Linked DNA regions of Variovorax paradoxus. Each later gene encodes a partner of the first gene's protein in a complex. Links are inferred from orthologs where the notes say so. Each region holds a gene or a part of one and is shown in the gene's direction. Other genes may lie near its edges. The genes, in order: secA and secY.

The links.
Region 2: the proteins of secA (region 1) and secY are in contact, whole or in part, in a crystal structure (PDB 3DIN), measured with the Thermotoga maritima proteins. The link is inferred for Variovorax paradoxus from one-to-one orthologs. Residues at the interface, in WP_004082002.1 of Thermotoga maritima: Glu261, Ala262, Arg263, Lys300, Ala301, Arg302, Thr303, Ile304, Ile305, Leu323, Tyr324, Asp325, Pro326, Val329, Ser330, Tyr333, Ile336, Lys340, Phe345, Val349, Glu363, Phe364, Tyr374, Ser375, Gly376, Gly377, Glu393, Ile395, Thr482, Ser483; in WP_004081795.1 of Thermotoga maritima: Glu108, Gly109, Glu110, Glu111, Ala236, Glu237, Arg238, Arg239, Ile240, Thr241, Ile242, Gln243, Tyr244, Ala245, Arg246, Arg247, Val248, Thr249, Gly250, Arg251, Arg252, Val253, Tyr254, Gly256, Ala257, Ser258, Thr259, Tyr260, Leu261, Pro262.

Annotation. Positions count from the first base shown.
Region 1 is NZ_CP091716.1:5,871,281-5,887,288, reverse strand. What follows is about bases 5,940-9,296. They hold secA (preprotein translocase subunit SecA), read left to right. Parts: upstream 5,940-6,309; coding sequence 6,310-9,096; downstream 9,097-9,296. Other genes in these bases: argJ (bifunctional glutamate N-acetyltransferase/amino-acid acetyltransferase ArgJ), read left to right, coding at 9,127-9,296; L3V85_RS27350 (hypothetical protein), read right to left, coding at 5,940-6,140. Outside these bases: L3V85_RS27380 (LysR substrate-binding domain-containing protein), read right to left, coding at 1-557; L3V85_RS27375 (pyridoxal-phosphate dependent enzyme), read left to right, coding at 642-1,883; L3V85_RS27370 (Bug family tripartite tricarboxylate transporter substrate binding protein), read left to right, coding at 1,900-2,880; L3V85_RS27365 (helix-turn-helix transcriptional regulator), read right to left, coding at 2,893-3,519; L3V85_RS27360 (threonine synthase), read left to right, coding at 3,615-4,763; L3V85_RS27355 (ornithine cyclodeaminase family protein), read right to left, coding at 4,783-5,769; more of L3V85_RS27350, read right to left, coding at 5,832-5,939; more of argJ, read left to right, coding at 9,297-10,356; L3V85_RS27335 (ATP-binding protein), read left to right, coding at 10,353-11,228; L3V85_RS27330 (NUDIX domain-containing protein), read left to right, coding at 11,225-11,659; L3V85_RS27325 (acyltransferase family protein), read left to right, coding at 11,746-13,710; L3V85_RS27320 (acyltransferase family protein), read left to right, coding at 13,729-15,702; L3V85_RS27315 (DNA gyrase inhibitor YacG), read right to left, coding at 15,714-15,923; cell division protein ZapD, read right to left, coding at 15,920-16,008. UniProt on the Escherichia coli protein: Required for protein export, interacts with the SecYEG preprotein conducting channel.
Region 2 is NZ_CP091716.1:6,815,456-6,823,996, reverse strand. Bases 5,134-8,041 are described here. They hold secY (preprotein translocase subunit SecY), read left to right. Parts: upstream 5,134-5,884; coding sequence 5,885-7,198; downstream 7,199-8,041. Other genes in these bases: rpsK (30S ribosomal protein S11), read left to right, coding at 7,791-8,041; rpsM (30S ribosomal protein S13), read left to right, coding at 7,413-7,778; rpmJ (50S ribosomal protein L36), read left to right, coding at 7,276-7,389; rplO (50S ribosomal protein L15), read left to right, coding at 5,426-5,857; rpmD (50S ribosomal protein L30), read left to right, coding at 5,232-5,414. In the rest of the region: proC (pyrroline-5-carboxylate reductase), read right to left, coding at 1-348; L3V85_RS32025 (esterase-like activity of phytase family protein), read right to left, coding at 361-1,485; rplN (50S ribosomal protein L14), read left to right, coding at 1,737-2,105; rplX (50S ribosomal protein L24), read left to right, coding at 2,119-2,451; rplE (50S ribosomal protein L5), read left to right, coding at 2,463-3,002; rpsN (30S ribosomal protein S14), read left to right, coding at 3,011-3,316; rpsH (30S ribosomal protein S8), read left to right, coding at 3,337-3,732; rplF (50S ribosomal protein L6), read left to right, coding at 3,757-4,290; rplR (50S ribosomal protein L18), read left to right, coding at 4,305-4,670; more of rpsE, read left to right, coding at 4,689-5,133; more of rpsK, read left to right, coding at 8,042-8,195; rpsD (30S ribosomal protein S4), read left to right, coding at 8,328-8,541. UniProt on the Escherichia coli protein: The central subunit of the protein translocation channel SecYEG. Consists of two halves formed by TMs 1-5 and 6-10.

The DNA of each region.
Region 1 (16,008 bases):
GGCTTGATGGTCTTGAAGCGCGCGAGCGCATGGTCCGGCGGCATCACCACCACGCCGGGGAAGCGCGCGAAGGTGGAGTGGTCGATGCCTTCGAGCGAGAGTTCGTCGGCCATCAGACCGAAGTCGGATATGCCCATGGCCACGCGGTCGCGCACGTCCTTGGAACTCAGCACCTGCAGCGACACCTGCGGCCAGGGGCTCGCGCCGCGGTGCGCCTTCAGCCGCGCCAGCGCGCGCGGCATGAAGCCCAGGCCGTAGGCCGGAAAGCAGCTCAGCTCGAGCTGGCTCACGCCGAAGTCGCGCAGGCTGCGCACCCGGTGCTCGATGGCGTCCATGCCGATGAACACCCGCTCGACCTCGATCCAGAGGGCGCGCGCCTCGGGCGTGGGCACCAGCCGGCCGCCGGTGCGTTCGAACAGCAGCATGCCCGCCTGTGCTTCGAGACGCTTGAGGGACTGGCTGATGGCGGGCTGCGTCAGATGCAGCAAGGCGGCGGCCTTGCGCGTGGAGCTGCCGCGCATCAGGGCCCGGAATGTCTCGATTTCGGCAAAGCGCATCGATAAGTTTTGTTATCGGTTGAGTATCTGGGGCTGCGTAATTTTATTTCCGATTGCATAAGATTTGGGCACAACCTACAACACATGACGCCCGTGACGACATCGCCAGTTCTGGACTTCAAGTTCGCGCTACCGCCAGCGGATCCCTCGGCCTCTTCTTCGGGCGCTTTGCCGGGCATGGTCCGAGACCGAACGCCCAAGCCCCTGCGGAACCCACGCCTGCGCGGGCTGCAGTGCCTGCGATGCGATGCGCTCTACCCGATCACGCTCACGCACGACGGCTGTTCGGCCTGCAAGCGCGAGGGCGTTCATGTCGCGCTGCGCGCCAGCTACCTGCCCGACGGCCCGGTGGAAGCGATGCCCATGCCCTATGCGCCCGGCTTCACGCTGGGGGAGGGCAACACGCCGCTGCAGCAGATGCCCGAGCTGGCAAAGCAGTTCGGCGTGGCCAGCCTGGCGCTCAAGGACGAGTCCTGCAATCCGACCGGCTCGCACAAGGACCGCATGACCGCCGTGGGCGTGGCTCAGGCCTTCGACTTCGATGCGCACACGCTGGTGCTGGCCTCGTCGGGCAACGCGGCGGTGTCTGCGGCGCACTACGCCTGGGCCGCGGGCCTGGGCTGCGAGGTGGCCACCTACGAGGGCATGCCGGCCACCTATGCGCGGCAGCTCGATGCGCTGGGCGCGCGGCGCTATGTGTTCGCCGACAACGCGGGCCGCTGGGCCTTCGTGCGCGAGCGTTCGCAGTACCCCGGCTACTTCGCGCTCACCAACTACCGCCTGCCGGCTCTGGGCAGCGCGCCGCTGGCCATAGAAGGCTACAAGCCCATCGCCCTCGAATGCGTGACCGACGGCGGCCTGCCCGATCACATCGTGATTCCCACCGCGCGGGGCGACCTGGCGTGGGGCATCTACGCGGGCTTTCGCGACCTGCTGGCGGCGGGGCGCATTGCACGGCTGCCCAAGTTGTGGCTCGTGGAGCCCTTCGCGCGGCTGTCGTGCGTGCAGGCGGGCGGCGCGATCAATGGCAGCTACCCCGGCCACACCGCGCAGTTCTCGACCGCCGGCGCCACCGTGACCTACCTGCAATGGCAGGCCGCGACCGCCACCGGCGGCAGTGCCGTGGTGGTGGGCGACGAAGAGGCCCGCGCCGCACGCCGCCTGCTCACCGCCGCCGGCGTGAGCGCCGAGCTGTGTTCCGCCGGCAGCCTTGCCGCGCTGAAGCAGCTGCGCGAGAGCAACGCCATCGAGGCCGGCTCGCGCGTGGTGCTGATGCTGACCGCCAGCGCGTCGAGCGATCCGAGCTGGCCCGATCCCGCACCCTGATTCCTTAGGAGTTCCCATGCCGACGATGAATCGCCGGGCCGTTCTGGCCGCCGGCCCCGCGACCCTGCTCGCCGTAAGCCTGCCCGCCTGGGCTGCCTACCCCGACAAGCCGATCAAGCTCGTCGTGCCGTGGGCCGCGGGCGGCAGCACCGACGCCATCGCGCGGGCGATGGCGCAGCGCATGAGCCAGACCATCGGCAGCCCGGTGATCGTGGACAACAAGCCCGGCGCCGCCGGCATGATCGGCACCGACGCCGCCGCCAAGGCCGCGCCCGACGGCTACACCATCGCCATCGTCGAGCTGCCGCACGCCATCGCGCCGGCGGTGACCGCCAAGCTGCCCTACGACCTGCTGCGCGACTTCACGCCCGTGACCATGATCGGCACGTCGCCGCTGGTGTTCTTCGCGGGCATGGAGGACGACAGCAGGGACTTCAAGACCTTCCTGCGCACGGCCGCCGCCAAGGCCGCGCCGCCGGCCATCGCGCACAGCGGCGCGGGCACGGTGAGCCACCTGGCGGCGGAACTGCTCGCGAGCCGCACGAAGATCAGGTTCAACATGGTTCCGTACCGCGGCTCGGCGCCCGCGCTCACCGACGTGGCCGCCGGCACGGTGGCGGGCCACTTCGCGACGATGGCCAGCGGCTCCAGCCTGCTGGGCGCGAACCGCATCCGGCCGCTGCTGGTGACGAGTACGCAGCGGGTGAACATTCCCGGCCTGCAGAACGTGCCCGCGCTCGCGGAGAACAATCTCCGGGGCCTGGAGATCGACCAGTGGTGGGCCATGGTCGCGCCGGCCACCACGCCGCTGGACGTGATCGAGAAGCTGCGCCGCGAGGCCATTGCCGCCCTCGAGCATGCGTCGGTGAAGGAGCGGCTGTCGGTGCTGGGCGTGCAGATGAAGGGCTCGACGCCGCTGGAATTGCGCGCGTTCCTGCGCGCCGAGGCCGAGCGCTGGCAGAAGGCCGCGCACGAGATCGGCCTGCAGCCCCAGTAGCCCGGAGGCGGCTTACTTTGCGTCGCTGTAGACGGTGGCGCGCGACACGCCCATGTGCGCAGCCGCGATCTCCGCGCCGCGGCGCACTTCCAGCAGGCCGGCCTTCTTCAGATCCTGCACCAGCTGCTTGCGGTCGGCCGGCTTGAGCGAGCGCGAGGTGGTCGCGCGCGCGGCCGCGAATTCGTCGATGCGCGCATGGATGCGGTCGGTGTGGTTGCCGCCGGCCTCGATGTGCTCGTGCACCTGCTTGTCGTCGATGCGGGTGAACTGCGAGATCGCGCCCTGGAAGCTCTGGAACAGCGTGAGGTCGACGTTCAGGCACAGCGCCGCCACGTACTCGCCGCTCTCGTCCTTGATGCCGATCGAGGTGCTCTTGACCTTGCGCCCGTCCGGAAAGGTGTTGGCATAGTTCGCGATCACCGCCGGGAACTCCGGGTCCTGGATGCGCGCCAGGCCCAGTTCGGTGACCGACTGGCCGACTTCCCGGCCGCTCAGGCTGTTCTCGATGGCGTAGATCGCGTTCTTCGGATTGCTCAGGTCGTGGACCACCACCTCGCAGAAAGGCGCGAAGGTCTGGCCCAGGCCTTCGGCCATGTTGCGCAGCATTTCGAGCACCTGCTTGTTCGACTTCTTTTTCATGGCATGGAATGTATCCAGCGCTGGACTAAAAATCCAAATTATACAAATAGTATAAAACTGGATGTATTATCCAGTTTTGGCCGATGGAGTCGCGAATGACCTCGAAAGAACGCGCGCGCTACGTCGATCCGCGCACCGGCAAGCATCACGAACTGTCGGAGCGCCGCTGGCGCTCCGACGACGGCAATCCGATGCTGGTCACGCCGTTGCCCGGCATCTCGCGCGACGACATCGATTCGCGTGAGCGTTCGCTCTGGCGTTATCGCGCGGCGCTGCCGGTGGTCATCGAGAGGCCGGCGAGCATGGGCGAGGGCTGTACGCCGCTGGTGCAAAAGCGCTGGGGCGGGCTGGAGCCGTATTTCAAGCTCGAATGGTTCAACCCGACCTGCAGCTTCAAGGACCGGGGCGCGGCCGTGATGATGTCCTTCCTGCGCCAGATCGGCGTCGACGCGGTGCTGGAGGACAGCTCGGGCAATGGCGGCGCGGCCATTGCGGCCGCCGGTGCGGCGGCGGGCATGCGCGTGAAGGTGCTGGCGCCCAGCTACACGCCGGCGCCCAAGGTGGCGCAGATCCGCGCCTTCGGGGCCGAAGTGCAACTGGTGCCGGGGCCGCGCGAGGAATCGGAGTACGAGGCGGTGCGCCAGTCGGAATCGATCTTCTACGCGAGCCACAACTGGCACCCCTTCTTCCTGGAGGGCACGAAGACGCTGGCCTACGAGCTGTGGGAAGACCTGGGCTTTGTTGCGCCCGACAACGTGGTGATTCCGACCGGAGCGGGCAGCAACGTGCTGGGCTGCTGGATCGGCTTCAAGGAGCTGCTGGCGGCGGGGCAGATCAGCAAGCTGCCGCGCATCTTCGTCGCGCAGCCGCTGAACTGCTCGCCGATCGACGCGAGCTTCGTGGCGGGCGTGGACACGCTGGTGGAGCGCGCCGTGCAGCCGACCATCGCGGAAGGCACAGCGATCAAGCGGCCCGTGCGCCTGCGGGAAATTTTGCAGGCGCTGCGCGAGACCGGCGGCAAAACGGTGGCGCTGACCGAGGAGCAGATCGCCGCTGCGGTGCGCCAGTTGGCCGCGAGCGGGCTCTACGCCGAGCCGACATCCGCCTCGGCCGCGGCGGCCATCGACGTGCTGGCGCAGCGCGGCGACATCCGCGCTGGCGAGACGACGGTTGCATTGCTGACCGGCACGGGCCTGAAGTCGACGCAGTTCATGACCGGGCTGTTCGGCGGCGAGACCGCATAGAGCGCCGCCGCGGCCCGGCTCACCAGGGCCAGGCGATGCGCGTGCCCGAGCTTGTTTCGTCCGCCTGCGCGTGCAGCAGGCGCGCGACGGTCAAGTCCTGCAGTGCGAGGCCGGTCATGTCGAAGACGGTGATGTCTCCGGGGGCTCGCTGGAAGCTTGTTTTTCCGCTCAGCAGGTCGCCGAGTTCGGTGACTGGCGTGTCGGGTGCCCATTGGGTTTCGCCGATCTGCCGGGCCTGGGTGCTGTCGTCGACGAAAAGCCGGGCGCGCGGCAGCAGGCCTTCCGGCAGCTCGCGCTTGCCTCGGGTATCGGCGCCGACGCAGTTCAGATGGGTGCCGGGCTGCACGGCCTCCAGCTCGAAGAGGGCGCCGCCGCCCGGCGTGGCGGTGATCACCACGTCGCTTCGAGAGACGGCCGCGTTGCGGTCGGCGGCGGGGGCGATGTTGCAGCGCCCGGCAAAGATTGCTTCGAATGCCGGCTTGCGCTGGCCGTCGGCGCTCATATAGAGAACGTCGCTCAGAGAGGGCAGCAGGCGCAGCGCGAAGTCGAGCTGGATGCGTGCCTGCACGCCGGTGCCGAACAGGCACAGCCGGGTGCTGTCGGGCCGCGCGAGCTGCTGCAGGCCCAGCCCGCCCGCCGCGCCGGTGCGAACGGTCGTGACCGCGTTGCCGTCGATCACGCACAGGGGGCGGCCAGTGGCGGGATCGATCAGCAGGATCGTCGCCTGGTGCGGCTCGCCGCCGCGCTGCCGGTTGGCGGGCCAGAACCCGGCCGCCTTGAAACCGAGCAGTCCCTGGGCCTGCACGTCGCCCGACTTGATGCCGAACACGCCGCCGGTCTTCAGCGGTTCGCGCACCACCGGGAACACCCGGCCTTCGCGCTCGCTGTGCAGGACGAAGGCCTCGCGGACGGCCCGGAGCACGTCGTCGGGCGAGAGCAGGGTGTCGACCTGGTTCTTGTCGAGCAGAAGGAGCCGGGCGTCGGCGGGGGCGGTGGATGGCGTCATCTGGAAATATTATCCAATTCCAGACGAAAAATATAGGACCACCCGCCCACCCATCCATTCAGTCAGCGGCCTGTATGCACCTTGATGCGGATGCTCGCGACGTCCCAGCCCCGGTTCTTGAGCCGCGTCACCAGCATCGGGGCCAACTGGCGCAGCTTGGCGGCGGCGGCGCTGCCCTGCACCAGCAGGCACCACACATCGCCCTCGGCCGGGCCGGCCTGTATAGCCCCGCGCATGGCGGGTGGAATCAGGCCCTCCACGGCTTTCAGCCGCTCCGCCGTGTCGCGGGCGCGCGCCATCAGGCTGCCCAGGGTGGGCGAGCCTTCCGCGGCTTGCTGCAGCGAAATCGGAGGTGGCGTGCGGCGATACATGGGTAATCCAGGGGTTAGAAACAAGACAGCTAAAATGCCCGGTTTGCCGACGTTCGCGCCGGAAAAAAGGCCGCTTGCTTTCATTGAAAGCGCGCCCAACTGCTTTCACCATATCTTAGGGAATCCGGTCGAAGTGCCTGTCGCGTCAGGCGCCCGCCCATCTCCACCCATGGCAACCAACTTCCTGACCCAGATTTTCGGCAGTCGCAACGATCGGCTCCTCAAGCAGTATCGCAAGACGGTGGAACGCATCAATGCGCTCGAACCCGAGTTCGAGAAGCTCAGCGACGAGGCACTGCGCGCCAAGACGCAGGAGTTCAAGGACCGCATCGCCAAGGGCGAGACCGTCGACGCCCTGCTGCCGGAGGCTTTCGCCACGGTGCGCGAAGGCTCCAAGCGCGTCATGAAGATGCGCCACTTCGACGTGCAACTGCTGGGCGGCATGGCGCTGCACAACGGCAAGATTTCCGAAATGCGCACCGGCGAAGGCAAGACGCTGACCGCCACGCTGCCGGTGTACCTGAATGCGCTGACCGGCAAGGGCGTGCACGTGGTCACGGTGAACGACTACCTGGCCAGCCGCGACGCGACCTGGATGGGCCGCCTCTACAACTTCCTCGGCCTCACCGTCGGCATCAACCTGCCGCAGATGCCGCGCGAGGAAAAGCAGCAGGCCTACGGCAGCGACATCACGTACGGCACGAACAACGAGTACGGCTTCGACTACCTGCGCGACAACATGGTCTACGAGCCCGGCGACCGGGTGCAGCGCGGCCTGAACTACGCGATCGTCGACGAGGTGGACTCGATCCTGATCGACGAGGCCCGCACGCCGCTGATCATCAGCGGCCAGGCCGAAGACCACACCGACCTCTACCTGGCCATCAACAAGGTGGTGCCGCTGCTGACCAAGCAGGAAGGCGAAGCCGACCCGCGCACCGGCGAAGGCGTCACGGTGCCCGGCGACTTCACGGTCGACGAGAAGACGCACCAGGTCTTCCTGACCGAAGACGGCCACGAGAACGCCGAGCGCATCCTGGGCGAGTTCAAGCTGCTGCCCGAAGGCGCGTCGCTCTACGACCCGGCCAACATCACGCTGATGCACCACCTGAACGCGGCGCTGCGTGCCCGTCACCTGTACCACCGCGACCAGCATTACGTGGTTCAGCAGGGCGAAGTGGTGATCGTCGACGAATTCACCGGCCGCCTCATGACCGGCCGCCGCTGGAGCGACGGCCTGCACCAGGCCGTGGAAGCCAAGGAAGGCGTGGAGATCCAGGCCGAGAACCAGACGCTGGCCTCGATCACCTTCCAGAACTATTTCCGCCTGTACGGCAAGCTCGCCGGCATGACCGGCACGGCAGACACCGAAGCCTACGAGTTCCAGGAAATCTATGGTCTGGAGACCATGATCATTCCGCCGAACCGCATCAGCAAGCGCGACGACCAGCTCGACCGCGTCTACAAGACGACGCGCGAGAAGTACGAAGCCGCCATCCAGGACATCCGCGAGTGCTACGAGCGCGGCCAGCCGGTGCTGGTGGGCACATCGTCCATCGAGAACTCCGAAATCATCGACGGCCTGCTCGAGAAGGCGGGCCTGCCGCACCAGGTGCTGAACGCCAAGCAGCACGCCCGCGAAGCCGACATCGTGGCGCAGGCCGGCCGCACGAAGATGATCACCATCGCGACCAACATGGCCGGCCGCGGTACCGACATCGTGCTGGGCGGCAACATCGAGAAGATGATCGAGGCGATCGAGGCCGACGAGGGCCGCGACGAAGCAGCCAAGAAGGCCGACATCGAGCATGTGCGCGCCGAATGGACCAAGGACCACGAGTTCGTGAAGTCGCTCGGCGGCCTGCGCATCATCGCGACCGAACGCCACGAATCGCGCCGCATCGACAACCAGCTGCGTGGCCGTTCGGGCCGCCAGGGCGACCCGGGTTCGTCGCGCTTCTACCTGAGCCTGGACGATCCGCTGATGCGCATCTTCGCGGGCGACCGCGTCAAGGCGATCATGGACCGCCTGAAGATGCCCGACGGCGAAGCCATTGAGGCCGGCATCGTCACGCGCAGCATCGAGAGCGCGCAGCGCAAGGTCGAGGCGCGCAACTTCGACATCCGCAAGCAGCTGCTCGAGTACGACGACGTGTCGAACGACCAGCGCAAGGTGATCTACCAGCAGCGCAACGACATCCTCGACGCGGGCGACCTCACGGCGCAGATCGCCGGCCTGCGCGAAGGCTGCTTCACCGACCTCGTGCGCCAGTACGTGCCCAGCGAATCGGTCGAGGAGCAGTGGGACCTGGCCGCGCTGGAGAACACGCTCTTCACCGAGTGGGGCATCGACATGCCGCTCAAGAAGGATGTCGAGGCCGCGGAAGCCATTGCCGACGAGGACATCGTCGAGAAGGTGCTGCAGCACGCCAACGAAACCTTCGACGCGAAGGTGGCGCTGATCGGCCAGGAGAATTTCACCCAGTTCGAACGCATGGTGCTGCTGCAGAGCATCGACACCCACTGGCGCGAACACCTGGCCTCGCTCGACTACCTGCGCCAGGGCATCCACCTGCGCGGCTATGCGCAGAAACAGCCCAAGCAGGAATACAAGCGCGAAGCCTTCGAGCTCTTCGGCCAACTGCTCGACTCGGTCAAGAACGAAGTCACGCGCCAGCTGATGACGGTGCGCGTGCAATCGGGCGAACAGCTCGAGGAAGCCGCAGAAGCGCTCGAGAGCCGCGGCGAGAACGTCACCAACATCACCTACACCGCGCCGACGGAAACCGGCGAGGTCGAGGTGCGCGTCGACGAGGAAAGCCAGCGCCGCGCGGCGGCCGCGGGTGCCGGCGCCCTGAGCGCCGAAGCCCTGGCCTTCGCCCGCGTCGGCCGCAACGACCCGTGCCCCTGCGGCAGCGGCAAGAAGTACAAGCAATGCCACGGCAAGCTGACCTGACCAGATCCGGAACCTAAGAAGAGACATCCCATGCCCGTGAACCTGTCTGCTCCCGATCCCGCCGCGCTGTTCGCGGTGCCTGGTGTCCGCATCGGCGTGGCCGAAGCGGGCGTGCGCAAGGCCAATCGCAAGGACCTGACCGTCGTGCTGATCGACGAAGGCGCCGCGGTCGGCGGCGTGTTCACCCAGAACCGTTTCTGCGCCGCGCCGGTGCAGGTCTGCCGCGAGCACCTGGCCGCGAACCACGGCATCCGCGCGATGGTGATCAACACCGGCAACGCGAACGCCGGCACGGGCGAAGACGGGCTGATGCGCACGCGCTCCACCTGCATCGCGCTCGCGCGCAAGCTGGAAATCTCGCCCGAGCAGATCCTGCCGTTCTCGACCGGCGTGATCATGGAGCCGCTGCCGGTCGACCGCATCGAAGCCGGCCTGCCGGCCGCGCTGGCCGATGCCGACGCCAACCACTGGGCGCGCGCGGCCGAAGGCATCATGACCACCGACACGATCCCGAAGGCCTTCAGCCAGCAGGCGCAGGTCGGCGGCGCGACCGTCAGCATCACCGGCATCAGCAAGGGCGCCGGCATGATTCGCCCGAACATGGCGACCATGCTCGGCTTCATGGCGACCGACGCGAAGATCGACCCGTCGCTGGTCCAGCCGCTGGCCAGGCTGCTGGCCGACGCCTCGTTCAACCGTGTGACCATCGACGGCGACACCTCGACCAACGACTCGTTCGTGGTCATCGCGACGCAGAAGGCGACCAACGCCACCATCACCTCGCTCGATTCGGCCGACGGCAAGGCGCTGGTGTCCGCCATGCAGAACGTGGCGCGCCAGCTGGCACAGGCGATCGTGCGCGACGGCGAGGGCGCGACCAAGTTCATCACCGTGCAGGTCGAAGGCGGCCGCAACGCCGCGGAGTGCAAGCAGGTGGCCTATGCCGTGGCGCATTCGCCGCTGGTCAAGACGGCCTTCTATGCCAGCGACCCGAACCTGGGCCGCATCCTGGCGGCCGTGGGCTACGCGGGCATCGACGACCTCGACCAGACCGGCATCGACCTGTTCCTCGACGACGTGCACGTGGCGGTCAAGGGCGGGCGCAATCCGGCCTACCGCGAAGAAGACGGCCAGCGCGTGATGAAGCAGAGCGAGATCACGGTGCGCATCGGCCTGGGCCGCGGCGACGCCAGCGAAACCGTGTGGACCTGCGACTTCAGCCACGAATACGTGACCATCAACGCCGACTACCGGTCATGAACGAGCAGTTCCAGAAGCTGATCGAACGCGCCGAACAGCTGATCAACCGCATCGAATCGATCCTGCCGCAGCCGCTGGCGGAGCCGACCGACTGGAACGCTTCCATCGCCTGGCGCTACCGCCGCCGCAGCTCGGGCCACGGCGTGCTCGAGCCGGTAAAGCACGTGGCCGCGATGTCGCTCGATTCGCTCAAGGAAATCGACGTCCAGAAGGAAAAGATCGCGCGCAACACGCAGCAGTTCGTCGAAGGCAAGCCTGCCAACAACGTGCTGCTGACGGGCGCGCGGGGCACCGGCAAGTCGTCGCTCATCCGCGCCTGCCTGCAGACCTACGCGCCGCAGGGGCTGCGCCTGATCGAGGTCGACAAGGCCGAGCTCACCGACCTGCCCGACATCGTCGAGGTGGTCTCGCAGCGGCCCGAGAAATTCATCGTGTTCAGCGACGACCTGAGCTTCGACGAGGGCGAGCCGGGCTACAAGGCGCTGAAGTCGATCCTCGACGGCTCGATCGCGGCGTCGACGCCCAATGTGCTGATCTACGCGACCAGCAACCGGCGCCACCTGCTGCCCGAGTACATGAAGGACAACCTCTCGTACACCCACACCGAGGACGGCGAAGTCCATCCCGGCGAGGTGATCGAGGAAAAGATCTCGCTGTCGGAGCGCTTCGGCCTCTGGGTGAGCTTCTATCCCTTCAGCCAGAACGAGTACCTGACGATCGTGGGGCAGTGGCTCTCGTCGTTCGGCGCGGACGAAGCCGCCATTGCCGCGGCGCGGCCCGAGGCGCTGGTCTGGGCGCTGGAGCGCGGTTCGCGCAGCGGCCGCGTGGCCTACCAGTTCGCGCGGGACTACGCAGGGCGGAGCAACGCGTGAGCGAGCCGCGCAAGCACACGGAAGTCGCCGTCGGCGTGCTGATCCGCCTGTCGGACGACGCGCTGCTGCTTTCCACCCGGCCCGAAGGCAAGGCCTACGCGGGCTACTGGGAGTTTCCCGGCGGCAAGATCGAGGCGGGCGAAACGGTCGAGCAGGCGCTGCGGCGCGAGCTGCAGGAAGAACTCGGCATCACCATCGACGGCGCCGAGGTCTGGAAGATCACCGAACACGACTATCCGCACGCGCTGGTGCGCCTGCACTGGTGCAAGGTCACCGCCTGGAGCGGCGAATTCGAGATGCGCGAAGGCCAGCAGATGGCCTGGCAGCAGCTGCCGTTGGAGGTGACGCCGGTGTTGCCGGGCGCGCTGCCCGTGCTGCAGTGGCTGTCCGAGGAGCGTGGGCTGCCGTTCGCGCAGCAAGACGCGGCCTAGACCCATGCCGGGCGCACGAGCCCTTCTTTCGGATCTGGAAGAAGAGGCCCGGCTCCCGGATGTTCAATGGACCCCTCGACTGATTGATGCACCCCAAGTACCGCCCCGACATCGACGGCTTACGCGCCGTCGCGGTAGCGTCCGTGGTGCTCTATCACGCGTTCCCGAGCCTGCTGCCCGGGGGATTCATCGGCGTTGACATCTTCTTCGTGATCTCGGGCTTCCTGATCACGACCATCATCCTGCAGAGCCTGGCAGCGGGCGACTTCAGCTTCAAGGACTTCTACGCCCGCCGGGTACGGCGCATATTCCCCGCGCTGGCCATCGTGCTGCTCGTTACGCTGTGTGCCGGGTGGTACCTGCTGTTGTCCGATGAGTTCGCCGAACTCGGCACGCAGACGGTGGGCGGGGCTGGCTTCGTTGCCAACCTGGTTTTCTGGGGCGAAGCGGGCTACTTCGACACGGCGGCGGAGACCAAGCCGCTGCTGCACCTCTGGTCGCTGGGCATCGAGGAGCAGTTCTATATTTTCTGGCCGTTGCTGCTGGGTCTTGCCTGGCGCAGGCAATGGCCGATCGTGCGCGTGATATTGGGAATTGCGGCAATCTCGTTGCTGGTCAATGTCGCGACGGTGCATCCTTTTCCGACAGCATCGTTCTATTCGCCGGCTTCGCGGTTCTGGGAACTGATGGTCGGGGGCATTCTGGCTTGCATGCGGCTGCGGCCGCCGAACCCCAGCCCATGGCGCAGCCACTTGCAATCCGTGCTCGGCATCGGACTGATCGTTCTGGGGCTGGTGATGATCCGCGCCATCAAGGCGTTCCCGGGCTGGTGGGCGCTGTTGCCTACGCTGGGTGCGATGAGTTGCATCGCCGCCGGGCCGACAGGTGTGCTGAACAGGTACCTGCTTTCCAACCGCGTGATGGTATGGATCGGGCTCATCAGCTATCCGCTGTACCTTTGGCACTGGCCGCTGCTGGTGTATGTCCGCCTTGTCGAAAATGATCCGCTGCATCATTCGGTGACCGCCAGGATCGCGGCCGTGATTGCCAGCGTAGTGCTGGCCTGGGCGACCTACCGATTCGTCGAGCGCTTCGTCAGGCGCCGGCAGACCACGGGGGTCTTGCGTGGACTGGTGGTCTCGATGCTGGTATTGGCGCTAGCGGGCGCAGTGGTGTCGTTCGGTGTTCCTTCTCCGCGCAACAACAATGCACAGCTTCAGGCCGTGGCCAATGCTGCGGTGGACGCCGACTACTACGGCGGCCTCACGCGCGACATGGTCGGTGACCAGCGGGTCTACAAGGCTGGAACGGGCGTGGCCGATACATTCTTCGTGGGAGACAGCCATGTGCAACAGTACGCGCCACGGGCGCTGGCCGTGACACAAGCTTTCCCCGAGGACACGCGCACCGCTTACTTCGCGACTCTGGGTTCATGCCCGCCGGTGCCTGGTGTCTTCGCGGACAAGAATGTCGATTGCCCTGAGCGGCGCAATAAGACCCTGGCCTTCGCCTACGATCCCCAGGTCAAGACGGTCGTGATCGGCGGCTGCTGGAATTGCTACTTTCTCGACTCGGGGGCGCTGGACTATTACTTCCGCGGCCCCGATGGTGTGGTGCATCCCTTCCAGAGCGGAGACGGCATCGCCCGATCGCTCGCTTCGCTGGAAGCGCTCCTGCACGACCTGTCGCAGAAAAAGAAGGTGTACCTGCTGCTGGACAATCCGGGAGGCGAGCATTTCACGCCGAGGCGATTGATTCAGGGCAACAGACTGAGGCACATCACCGCCGCGCCGACAACGCCTACGGCACCGCTTCCTGCCAATCAGAAGCAGCTCAACGACCGGCTGCTGGAGATTGCGGCCGCAAGCGGTGCGGAGCCCATCAATGCCGTGGCCACCCTGTGCAAGGACAATGAGTGCCAGAGAACCATGCCGGATGGCGATCCTTCGTACAAGGACGGGGACCATCTTCGCCTGGAGTTCACGCGAGACCACGCCACCTACATCGATCGAGTGCTGCGCAAGAGCGACGTTGCCCAGCCCGTCAGGTAGCCAAGGACCGATTGCACGATGCACCCCAAGTACCGCCCGGACATTGACGGCCTGCGCGCCATCGCGGTGGGCTCGGTGCTGGTCTATCACGCGTTCCCGAGCCTGTTGCCCGGGGGGTTCATCGGGGTCGACATCTTCTTCGTGATCTCGGGCTTCCTGATCACGACCATCCTCCTGCAGAGCCTGGCGGCCGGCGATTTCAGTTACCGGGACTTCTACGCGAGGCGCATCAGGCGCATTTTCCCGGCACTGCTTCTTGTCTTGCTGGCTACGCTGGCTTTCGGCTGGTACGTGCTGTTGCCGGGGGAGTTTTCGCAACTCGGCAAGCAGATCACGGGTGGTGCCGCCTTCTTCGCCAACCTGGTGTTCCTGGGCGAGTCTGGCTATTTCGACGCCACTGCGGAGACAAAGCCGCTTCTTCACCTGTGGTCGCTGGGTATCGAGGAACAGTTCTACATTTTCTGGCCGCTGCTGTTGGGGCTGGCCTGGCGCAAGCGCTGGCCCATCCTGCGCGTGACCCTGGCGGTGGCCGCGATCTCTTTCCTGATCAATGTGCTGACGGTGCAGCCGCATCGCGCGGCCGCCTTTTATTCGCCGCTGTCGCGTGCCTGGGAATTGATGGCTGGCGGCTTGCTCGCGGCGATGCGACTCCAGGCTGCGAACGGCTCGGCGGACTCGCGGCCGTGGGTGAGGCATGTGCAATCGATCGTCGGCGTCGGGTTGATCGTGCTGGGGCTCGTGATGACGCGCAGCACGAAGGCATTTCCAGGGTGGTGGGCGCTGTTGCCGGTATTGGGTGCGGCGAGCTGCATCGCCGCGGGACCGAGTGGCGTGCTCAACCGATATCTGCTGTCGAATCGCCTGATGGTGTGGATCGGGCTGATCAGCTATCCGCTCTATCTGTGGCATTGGCCGCTGTTGTCGTACGCGCGCATCATTGAAGGAGGAGAGCCCTCGCTCGAATTGCGCGTGGCGCTCGTCGTTGCGGCCATCGTGCTGGCATGGGGAACCTATCGATTCGTCGAGCGCTTCGTCAAGCTTCACCTGTCGACGGGGCTGCTGCGCGGCCTGGCGGGCGGCGGGGCCGCGCTAGCACTGGCCGGCGTGCTGGTGTTCCTGGGAATGCCTTCCCCCCGCAACGCCAGCCAGGCGTTGCAGGCCGTGGCGGATGCGACGCAAGAAGACAACTACTACGACGGCTTTCAGGAGGACACGCTGGGCGGACAATTCGTTTACCGCACCGGCCAGGGAAAGCACAACGTGCTCCTGATCGGGGACAGCCATGTCGAGCAATATGCGCCGCGTGCTCTGGAACTGGTACGCACCGAGCCAGCCAAGGCGCGCACCGTGTACTTCGCGACCAAAGGCTCCTGCCCGCCAGTACCGGGATTGTTCTCCCGGCTCGATGCCGGCGGCGACTGCGGCGAGCGCCGCGCCGCGGTGCTCGAGCTGGCACTGCAACCGCAGATCGACACGGTCGTGCTGGGCGCCTGCTGGAGTTGCTACTTCACGGGCACCGGCCTCCTCGTGAACTACTTTCTGGACGACAGGAAAGCCGCGCATCCGTTCGTGAGCGGGGATGGTGTCGATCTTTCGTTGAAGTCGCTAGGCGAGGTGTTGAAACGGGTCTCGGCGCGCAAGAAGGTGTATCTCGTGCTGGGCAACCCGGTGGGCCTGGATTTCGATCCGCTGAAGCAGATCCAGGGCGACCGCCTGGGAACGATGACGGCGTCGTCCGGGCGCCTCACGGCCCCGGTGCCGCAGGATCAGGCGGAGCTCAATGCGCGGTTGAAGCAGGTGGCATTGGCGAACGGAGCGCAGGTCATCGAGCCCTTTGACAGCCTTTGCGCTTCCGGCGCCTGCATCCGCAGCATGCCGGACGATGATTCGCCGGCCTACAAGGACATTGGCCACCTGCGGCCCAGATACACACGCAACTTTGCGACGTACATCGATCCGGCACTCTTGGACGAAGACGCGAACGGGAAATAGCCCGCTCGTATTTATTGGATCTTGGGATCGCCGAAGGGCTCGTCGTCCGGCGGCGCTTCGGCCGGCATCCGGAATTCCTCGCTGGCCCAGGCGCCCAGGTCGATGCCCTTGCAGCGTGCGCTGCAGAACGGGCGATAGGCGTTGCTCGGTGCGTAGATGCTGTCGCCGCCGCACGTGGGGCAGCGGACGATCCGCTCGCCTTTGTCGTTCACCGCGGTCATGCGCAGAGGGTCAGCTCGAAAGGCGCGTCGTCCGAGCTTTGGTGCAGGCGGTCGTCCTTGTCGTGGCGCATGAGACGCACCGAGA
Region 2 (8,541 bases), 940 kb from region 1 along the record:
GCTGTCCGACGGAATGCCCGCGGCCACGCTGAGTTGCAGCGCGCCATCGGCGAATTCGCGCACCGGGCGGGTGGCCTCGGCAAAGGTCTGGGGCTTGACAGCCCAGACCACAACCTCGCAGCGCGACAGCGCTTCGCCGGCCTCGGCCTTCGCGATGATGCCGAACGACTGCGCCAGCTTCGCGCGGGCCTCCTCGAAGGGCTCGACCACCTCGAACGACTCGGCCGGGCTGCCTTGCTGGATCAATCCGCCGATGATGGCGCTCGCCATGTTGCCGCCACCGATGAAGGCGACGGGCGGCAGCGGCGAAGGGGCGGTGCGGGGCAGGAAAGTGACGGCGATGGTCATGGTCGGTCGGGTTTATTCGAAGGCGAATGCTGCGAACTGGGTGATCTGCAGCGGATTGAAATTGTCGTCGCTCACGACCACCAGCATGCGCTTGCCGTCGGGCAGGGGTGGACCCCAGCACATGCCCTCGGTGTTGTCGAGGCGGGACAGGCCGAGGGCGGCGAAGTCGGCCACCAGGGTCTTGGCGGCCGGGCGGTGATTGCCGGGGGCGAGCGTGTCGGTGGAGAGCACGTCGCTGGCGGCGCGGGTGTCGATTTCATACAGGCGCAGCGAGTTGCCCGTGCCGGTGGCATAGGCGCGCTCCAGCACCAGCATGCGGTGGGCGTCGATCATCAGGATCTCGCTCACGCCGTTGTCGGCATAGGTGCCAGGCACCAGCGGGCGCAGCGGAATGGCGTCGGGCACGTAGGCGATCTGGCGCACGGCGCGGCCGGTTTCCAGGTCGACCTGGGTGAAGCGGCAGGGGCCGCCGGGCGCGCCGGCGGTGGGCTCAGGGCCGTCCTGGATCAGCGCGTTTTCCATGCCCAGCCAGGCGAAGCGGCCGTCCGGCGTGAGGGCCACGCCCTCGAAGGTCAGATTGTCGCGCGGGCCGCGGCGCTTGGCCGGGTCGGGCAGGAACATCGGCGGCATGGCGAATTCGCGTAGAAAGCGCCCGTCGCGGGTGGATTCGTACAGCGCGGGGCCGAAGCCCCGGGCGATGTCGCCTTCGCTGGTCCACAGGATGGTGTCGGTCGAGGGGCGCAGGCGCAGTGCCTCGGGGTCCGGAACCGGGAGGCCGGCCATGGCCTGGCGCCGGCCGGGCCAGGGGCCGCCGCCGGGGCGTTGCAGCTGTATCACGCCCGTGGGCTCGGGCGGGGCGGCCTGCTGTTGGGGCCAACGCGCCGTGTAGTAGCGCACCGGATCGAAGTCTGATCGGTCATCGCTGATGAGCAGGTACTCACCTCGCGACGGATCGTAGTCGATGCCCGAGAGCCCGCCCACCGTGGTGCCTTCTATATGAAGGCGGTGCGCCCAGCGCGCCTCGGCCATGAGCCGCAGCCGGCCGGGGTCTTGCTGCGGCGCGGCGCTCCTGCAGGCGCCCAGGCCCAGCGCAGCCAGGCCGGCCGCGCCCGCCAGCAGCCTGCGGCGGTTCTGCAACAGGGGTGAAAAGGTGGATTTCCCGGGAGTGCGCACCTTCCGGAGTCTAGTGCCAGCGCTTGGTGGTGTAATAGGGCTGTTGACATCGGCATAAGTGCGTGCAACAATCGCAGGCTTCGCTTCCAAAAGGCGAAGCTTTCAGCCCAAAGCGGAAGTGCCTCGAGTGGTTCGAGGTGCAGACGACGGGCCCAAGACTGACCGCGGTGTCTCCCTCCTGGAGGCACATCGGTACAAGTTGGGAATATCAAGAAATGATCCAAACTGAATCCCGGCTCGAAGTGGCCGACAACACAGGCGCGAAATCCGTCCTGTGTATCAAGGTGCTCGGTGGCTCCAAGCGGCGTTACGCCAGCGTGGGCGACGTCATCAAGGTCAGCATCAAGGAAGCCGCTCCGCGTGGTCGCGTCAAGAAGGGCGAGATCTACAGCGCAGTGGTGGTTCGCACCGCCAAGGGCATCCGTCGCGCCGACGGTTCGCTCGTCAAGTTCGACGGCAATGCCGCCGTGCTGCTCAATGCCAAGCTGGAGCCCATCGGCACCCGCATCTTCGGACCGGTCACGCGCGAACTGCGCACCGAGAAGTTCATGAAGATCGTGTCGCTGGCACCCGAAGTTCTCTAAGGACAACAACGCCATGAACAAGATTCGCAAAGGCGACCAGGTCATCGTGTTGGCCGGCCGTGACAAGGGCAAGCGGGGCACCGTCTCGCTGCGCAAGGATGACTCGCACGTCGTCATCGAAGGCCTGAACCTCGTCAAGAAGCACACCAAGCCAAACCCCCTCAAGGGTACGACCGGTGGCATCGTCGAGAAGTCCATGCCCATCCACCAATCCAACGTGGCGATCTTCAATGCCGCGACCGGCAAGGCCGATCGCGTGGGCATCAAGATCTCCCAGGGTGCTGACGGCAAGCGCGTGGCTGTTCGCGTCTTCAAGTCCAGCGGCGACGAAATCAAGTTCGCCTAAGAGGTACTCACATGGCACGTCTCCAACAACACTATCGCGAAAAGATCGCGAAAGACCTGACGGAAAAGTTCGGCTACAAGTCGCCGATGCAGGTTCCGCGCCTCACCAAGATCACCCTGAACATGGGTGTGGGTGAAGCAGTCGCCGACAAGAAGGTTCTCGACAACGCTGTCGCCGACCTGACCAAGATCGCTGGCCAGAAGCCCGTGGTTACCAAGTCGAAGAAGGCTATCGCCGGTTTCAAGATCCGCGAAAACCAGCCCATCGGCTGCATGGTCACGCTGCGTGGCGTGCAGATGTATGAGTTCCTGGACCGTTTCGTGACCATCGCGCTGCCGCGTGTTCGCGACTTCCGCGGCATCTCCGGCCGTGCGTTCGACGGCCGTGGCAACTACAACATCGGCGTCAAGGAACAGATCATCTTCCCCGAGATCGAGTACGACAAGGTCGATGCCCTGCGCGGTCTGAATATCAGCATCACGACGACGGCCAAGACCGATGAAGAAGCCAAGGCGCTTCTCGCCGGCTTCCGTTTCCCGTTCAAGAACTGAGGTGATCCGTGGCTAAAGCATCTTTGATCCAGCGCGAACTGAAGCGCGACAAGCTGGTTGCCAAGTTCGCTGCGAAGCACGCGGAACTGAAGGCGACTTCCAACGACGTGAAGAAGACCGACGAAGAGCGTGCAGCTGCCCGTCTGGCGCTGCAAAAGCTCCCGCGCAACGCGAACCCCACGCGTCAGCGCAACCGTTGCGAAATCACCGGTCGCCCCCGTGGCACCTTCCGTCAATTCGGTCTGGCCCGCGCCAAGATCCGCGAACTGGCTTTCAACGGCGACATCCCCGGTGTCACCAAGGCCAGCTGGTAAGCCAGGCAGGAGCAAACAACATGAGCATGAGTGATCCCATTGCCGACCTGCTGACGCGTATCCGTAACGCGCAGATGGTGGCGAAGCCCACCGTGTCGGTTCCGTCTTCCAAGGTGAAGATCGCAATCGCACAAGTCCTGAAGGACGAGGGCTACATCGACGGCTTCCAGGTCAAGACCGAAGCCGGCAAGAGCGAACTTGAAATCTCGCTGAAGTACTACGCTGGCCGTCCGGTCATCGAGCGCATCGAGCGCGTGAGCCGCCCCGGCCTGCGTGTCTACAAGGCCAGTGCTTCCATTCCGCAAGTCCAGAACGGCCTCGGCGTTGCGATCGTCACGACCCCCAAGGGCGTGATGACCGACCGCAAGGCTCGCGCCTCCGGTGTCGGCGGCGAAGTTCTGTGCTACGTCGCCTAACCGAGACATCGAGGAGTTACTGAAATGTCCCGAGTAGGAAAAATGCCGATCACCATCCCCGCAGGCGTGGATGTGTCGATCAAGGAAGACCAGATCAGCGTCAAGGGCACGGGCGGTTCGCTCAGCCTGGCCCGCAATTCGCTGGTGAAGATCGTCAGCAATGACGGCAAGCTGAACTTCGAGCCCGCCAACGATTCGCGTGAAGCGAACGCAATGAGCGGCACGATCCGTCAGCTGGTGAACAACATGGTGGTTGGCGTGACCAAGGGCTTCGAGAAGAAGCTCAACCTGGTCGGCGTCGGCTACAAGGCCGCAGCTTCCAACAACAAGCTGAACCTGCAAGTCGGTTATTCGCACCCGGTCAACATCGACATGCCGCAAGGCATCACGGTGGCCACCGCGACCCCGACCGAAATCGTGATCAAGGGTGCTGACCGTCAGCGCGTTGGTCAAATCGCCGCTGAGATCCGCGCTGTTCGTCCGCCCGAGCCTTACAAGGGCAAGGGTATCCGTTATTCGGACGAGAAGATCGTGATCAAAGAGACCAAGAAGAAGTAAGGGGCAGCAAAATGATGTTGACCAAAAAAGCACAGCGTCTTCGCCGCTCGCGCCAGACCCGCATTCGCATCGCGACGCAGGGCGTGGCCCGTCTGACGGTGAACCGCACCAACCTGCACATCTATGCAACCGTCATCTCCGACGACGGCTCCAAGGTGATTGCAACCGCATCGACGGCAGAAGCCGAAGTGCGTACCTCGCTCGGCGGTTCGGGCAAGGGCGGCAATGCCGCCGCAGCCACCGCCGTCGGCAAGCGCATCGCTGAAAAGGCGAAGGCAGCCGGCGTCGAGAAGGTCGCTTTCGACCGCGCAGGTTTCGCATACCACGGCCGCGTCAAGGCGCTGGCCGAGGCCGCCCGCGAAGCCGGCCTGCAGTTCTAACCGGACACGAGATTCAAAATGGCAAAGATTCAGGCAAGAACGCAGAACGAAGGCCCCGAGGACGGTTTGCGCGAGAAGATGATCGCGATCAACCGCGTCACCAAGGTGGTGAAAGGTGGTCGTATCCTCGGTTTCGCAGCACTCACCGTGGTCGGTGATGGCGATGGTCGCGTCGGCATGGGCAAGGGCAAGTCGAAGGAAGTGCCCGCTGCAGTGCAGAAGGCCATGGAAGAAGCGCGTCGCAACCTGCTGAAGGTTTCGATCAAGAACGGCACGCTGCACCACCAGGTGCAGGGCCACCATGGTGCTTCGACGGTCGTGATGTACCCGGCTCCCAAGGGTACCGGCATCATCGCCGGCGGCCCGATGCGCGCCGTGTTCGAAGTGATGGGTATCACCGACATCGTGGCCAAGAGCCATGGTTCGTCGAACCCCTACAACATGGTTCGCGCCACGCTCGACGGGTTGAAGAACTCGACGACCGCGGGTCAAGTGGCTGCCAAGCGCGGCCTCACCGTCGAAGAAATCTTCGCTTAAGCGCAAGCCGAAAGAAGCATTCAAATGACGCAACAACAAACCCTCAAGGTCCAATTGGTCAAGAGCCCGATCGGTACCAAGGAATCGCATCGCGCGACCGTGCGTGGCCTCGGCCTGCGCAAGCTCAACAGCGTGAGCGAGCTGCAAGACACCCCGGCGGTGCGCGGCATGATCAACAAGATCAGTTATCTGGTCAAAGTTCTGTAAGAGAGACTGATATGGAACTCAATGGCATCAAGCCGGCGGATGGCGCCAAGCACGCCAAGCGTCGCGTTGGCCGTGGCATCGGCTCTGGCATCGGCAAGACCGCGGGTCGCGGTCACAAGGGTCAGAAGTCGCGCGCAGGCGGTTTCCACAAGGTCGGCTTCGAAGGCGGTCAAATGCCGCTGCAGCGTCGCCTGCCGAAGCGTGGCTTCAAGTCGCACCTGCTGAAGTTCAACGCCGAAGTCACGCTGACTGCCCTCGAGCAGCTCGGCCTGGCCGAAGTGGACATCCTGGCGCTGAAGCAAGCCGGCCTCGTCGGCCAGCTCGCCAAGGTCGTCAAGGTCGTCAAGACCGGCGAACTGACCAAAGCCGTCAAGCTGACGGGCGTGGGCGCTACCGCTGGTGCCAAGGCTGCGATCGAAGCAGCCGGCGGCAGCATCGCCTGATCACCATCGGACTGAAAGAAGTTCTTCGTGGCAACTAACGCGGCAACGATCGCAAAAACAGGCAAGTTCGGCGACCTTCGTCGTCGGCTCGTCTTTTTGCTGCTCGCGCTCGTGGTCTACCGGATTGGCGCGCACATTCCTGTGCCGGGTATCAACCCGGACCAGCTGGCAGCGTTGTTCCAGGGCCAACAGGGCGGCATTCTGAGCCTGTTCAACATGTTCTCGGGCGGGGCGCTGTCGCGCTTCACCGTGTTCGCGTTGGGGATCATGCCGTACATCTCGGCGTCGATCATCATGCAGCTGATGACCTACGTGCTTCCGACCTTCGAGCAATTGAAGAAGGAAGGCGAGGCCGGCCGCCGCAAGATCACGCAGTACACGCGCTACGGCGCGCTGGGTCTGGCACTGTTCCAATCGTTCAGCATCGCAGTGGCGCTCGAGTCGTCGGCTGGCCTGGTCATCGCACCCGGCTTCGGCTTCCGCCTCACGGCAATGGTGAGCCTGACGGCAGGTTCGATGTTCCTGATGTGGCTCGGCGAGCAGATCACCGAACGCGGCCTGGGCAACGGCATCTCGATCCTGATCTTTGCAGGTATCGCGGCGGGCCTGCCCAACGCAATCGGCGGCCTGGCTTCGCTGGTGACGACCGGTGCGATGAATCCGATCATCGCGCTCTTCATCATCGCCGTCGTGGTGCTGGTCACCTACTTCGTGGTGTTCGTCGAACGCGGCCAGCGCAAGATCCTCGTGAACTATGCGCGACGCCAGGTCGGCAACAAGGTCTACGGCGGCCAATCGTCGCACCTGCCCTTGAAGCTGAACATGGCCGGTGTGATCCCGCCGATCTTCGCTTCGTCGATCATCCTGCTGCCCGCAACGGTGGTCGGCTGGTTCAGTACCGGTGAAGGCGGTTTCCGCTGGATCAAGGACGTTGCCGGCGCATTGCGTCCGGGCGAGCCGATCTACGTGCTGCTGTATGCCGCTGCGATCGTTTTCTTCTGCTTCTTCTACACGGCACTCGTGTTCAACAGCAAGGAAACGGCCGACAACCTGAAGAAGAGTGGTGCATTCATTCCTGGCATTCGCCCGGGTGACCAGACCGCTCGCTATATCGACAAGATTCTGGTTCGCCTGACGTTGGCCGGCGCGGTGTACATCACCTTCGTCTGCCTGCTGCCCGAGTTCCTGATCCTGAAGTACAACGTGCCGTTCTACTTCGGTGGTACCTCCCTGCTGATCATCGTGGTCGTCACGATGGACTTCATGGCCCAGGTGCAAAACTACATGATGTCCCAGCAGTACGAATCGCTGCTGAAGAAGGCTAACTTCAAGACATCGTAGGGCTGTGAGTTTCAGTATTGAGAATATTGGGTGAGTGGGCGGTGTACCGCCACGTTAAACAGTTTTAGGAGAATGAAATGAGAGTTTCGGCTTCGGTCAAAACCATCTGCCGTAATTGCAAGGTCATCCGCCGTAAAGGTGTGGTGCGTGTGATTTGCACCGACCCGCGCCACAAGCAGCGCCAGGGTTGATTGAAGAGTATTAGAGGACGCACATGGCACGTATTGCTGGCATCAACATCCCGCCGCACAAGCACGCTGAAATCGGCCTGACCGCCATCTTCGGCATCGGTCGCACCCGCGCCCGTCAAATCTGCGAAGCGAGCGGCATCGAATATTCGAAGAAGATCAAGGATCTGACCGACGCCGATCTCGAGAAGATCCGCGACCAGATCGCTCTGTTCACGATCGAAGGCGATCTGCGTCGCGAAACGACGATGAACATCAAGCGTTTGATGGACATCGGTTGCTATCGCGGCTTCCGTCACCGTCGCGGCCTGCCGATGCGCGGCCAGCGCACGCGCACCAACGCCCGCACCCGCAAGGGTCCGCGCAAGGCTGCGCAGTCCCTGAAGAAATAAGGATAGACCAGCATGGCTAAAGCACCTGCAAACAACGCCGCACAGCGCGTTCGCAAGAAGGTTCGCAAGAACGTCGCGGACGGTATCGCCCACGTGCATGCCTCGTTCAACAACACCATCATCACGATCACCGATCGCCAGGGCAACGCCCTGTCGTGGGCTTCGTCGGGTGGCCAAGGCTTCAAGGGCTCGCGCAAGTCGACCCCGTTCGCAGCGCAGGTCGCTTCCGAAGTTGCCGGCCGTGCTGCTGTCGAACAAGGTATCAAGAACCTCGACGTCGAGATCAAGGGCCCCGGTCCTGGTCGCGAGTCGTCGGTGCGCGCACTGGCTGCGCTCGGCATCCGGATCAATTCCATTGCCGACGTGACGCCCGTTCCGCACAACGGCTGCCGTCCCCAGAAGCGTCGCCGCATCTGATCGTCAGTCCGCAAGGCGCAGCCGGCTTTTTCAAGCGGCTGCGCATTTGTTTTTTTATCTAAGCCCACCGCCATCCGCGCTCCGCAGATGGCTCCCGCAGGTAACTGCGGCAGATGACACAAAGGAAAAATCGTGGCACGTTACCTCGGCCCCAAGGCCAAACTTTCCCGCCGTGAAGGCACCGACCTGTTCCTGAAGAGCGCCCGCCGCTCCATCCAGGACAAGGCCAAGTTCGACTCCAAGCCCGGCCAGCATGGTCGTACCTCGGGTCAGCGTACCTCCGACTACGGTCTGCAGCTGCGTGAAAAGCAGAAGGTCAAGCGCATGTACGGCGTGCTCGAGAAGC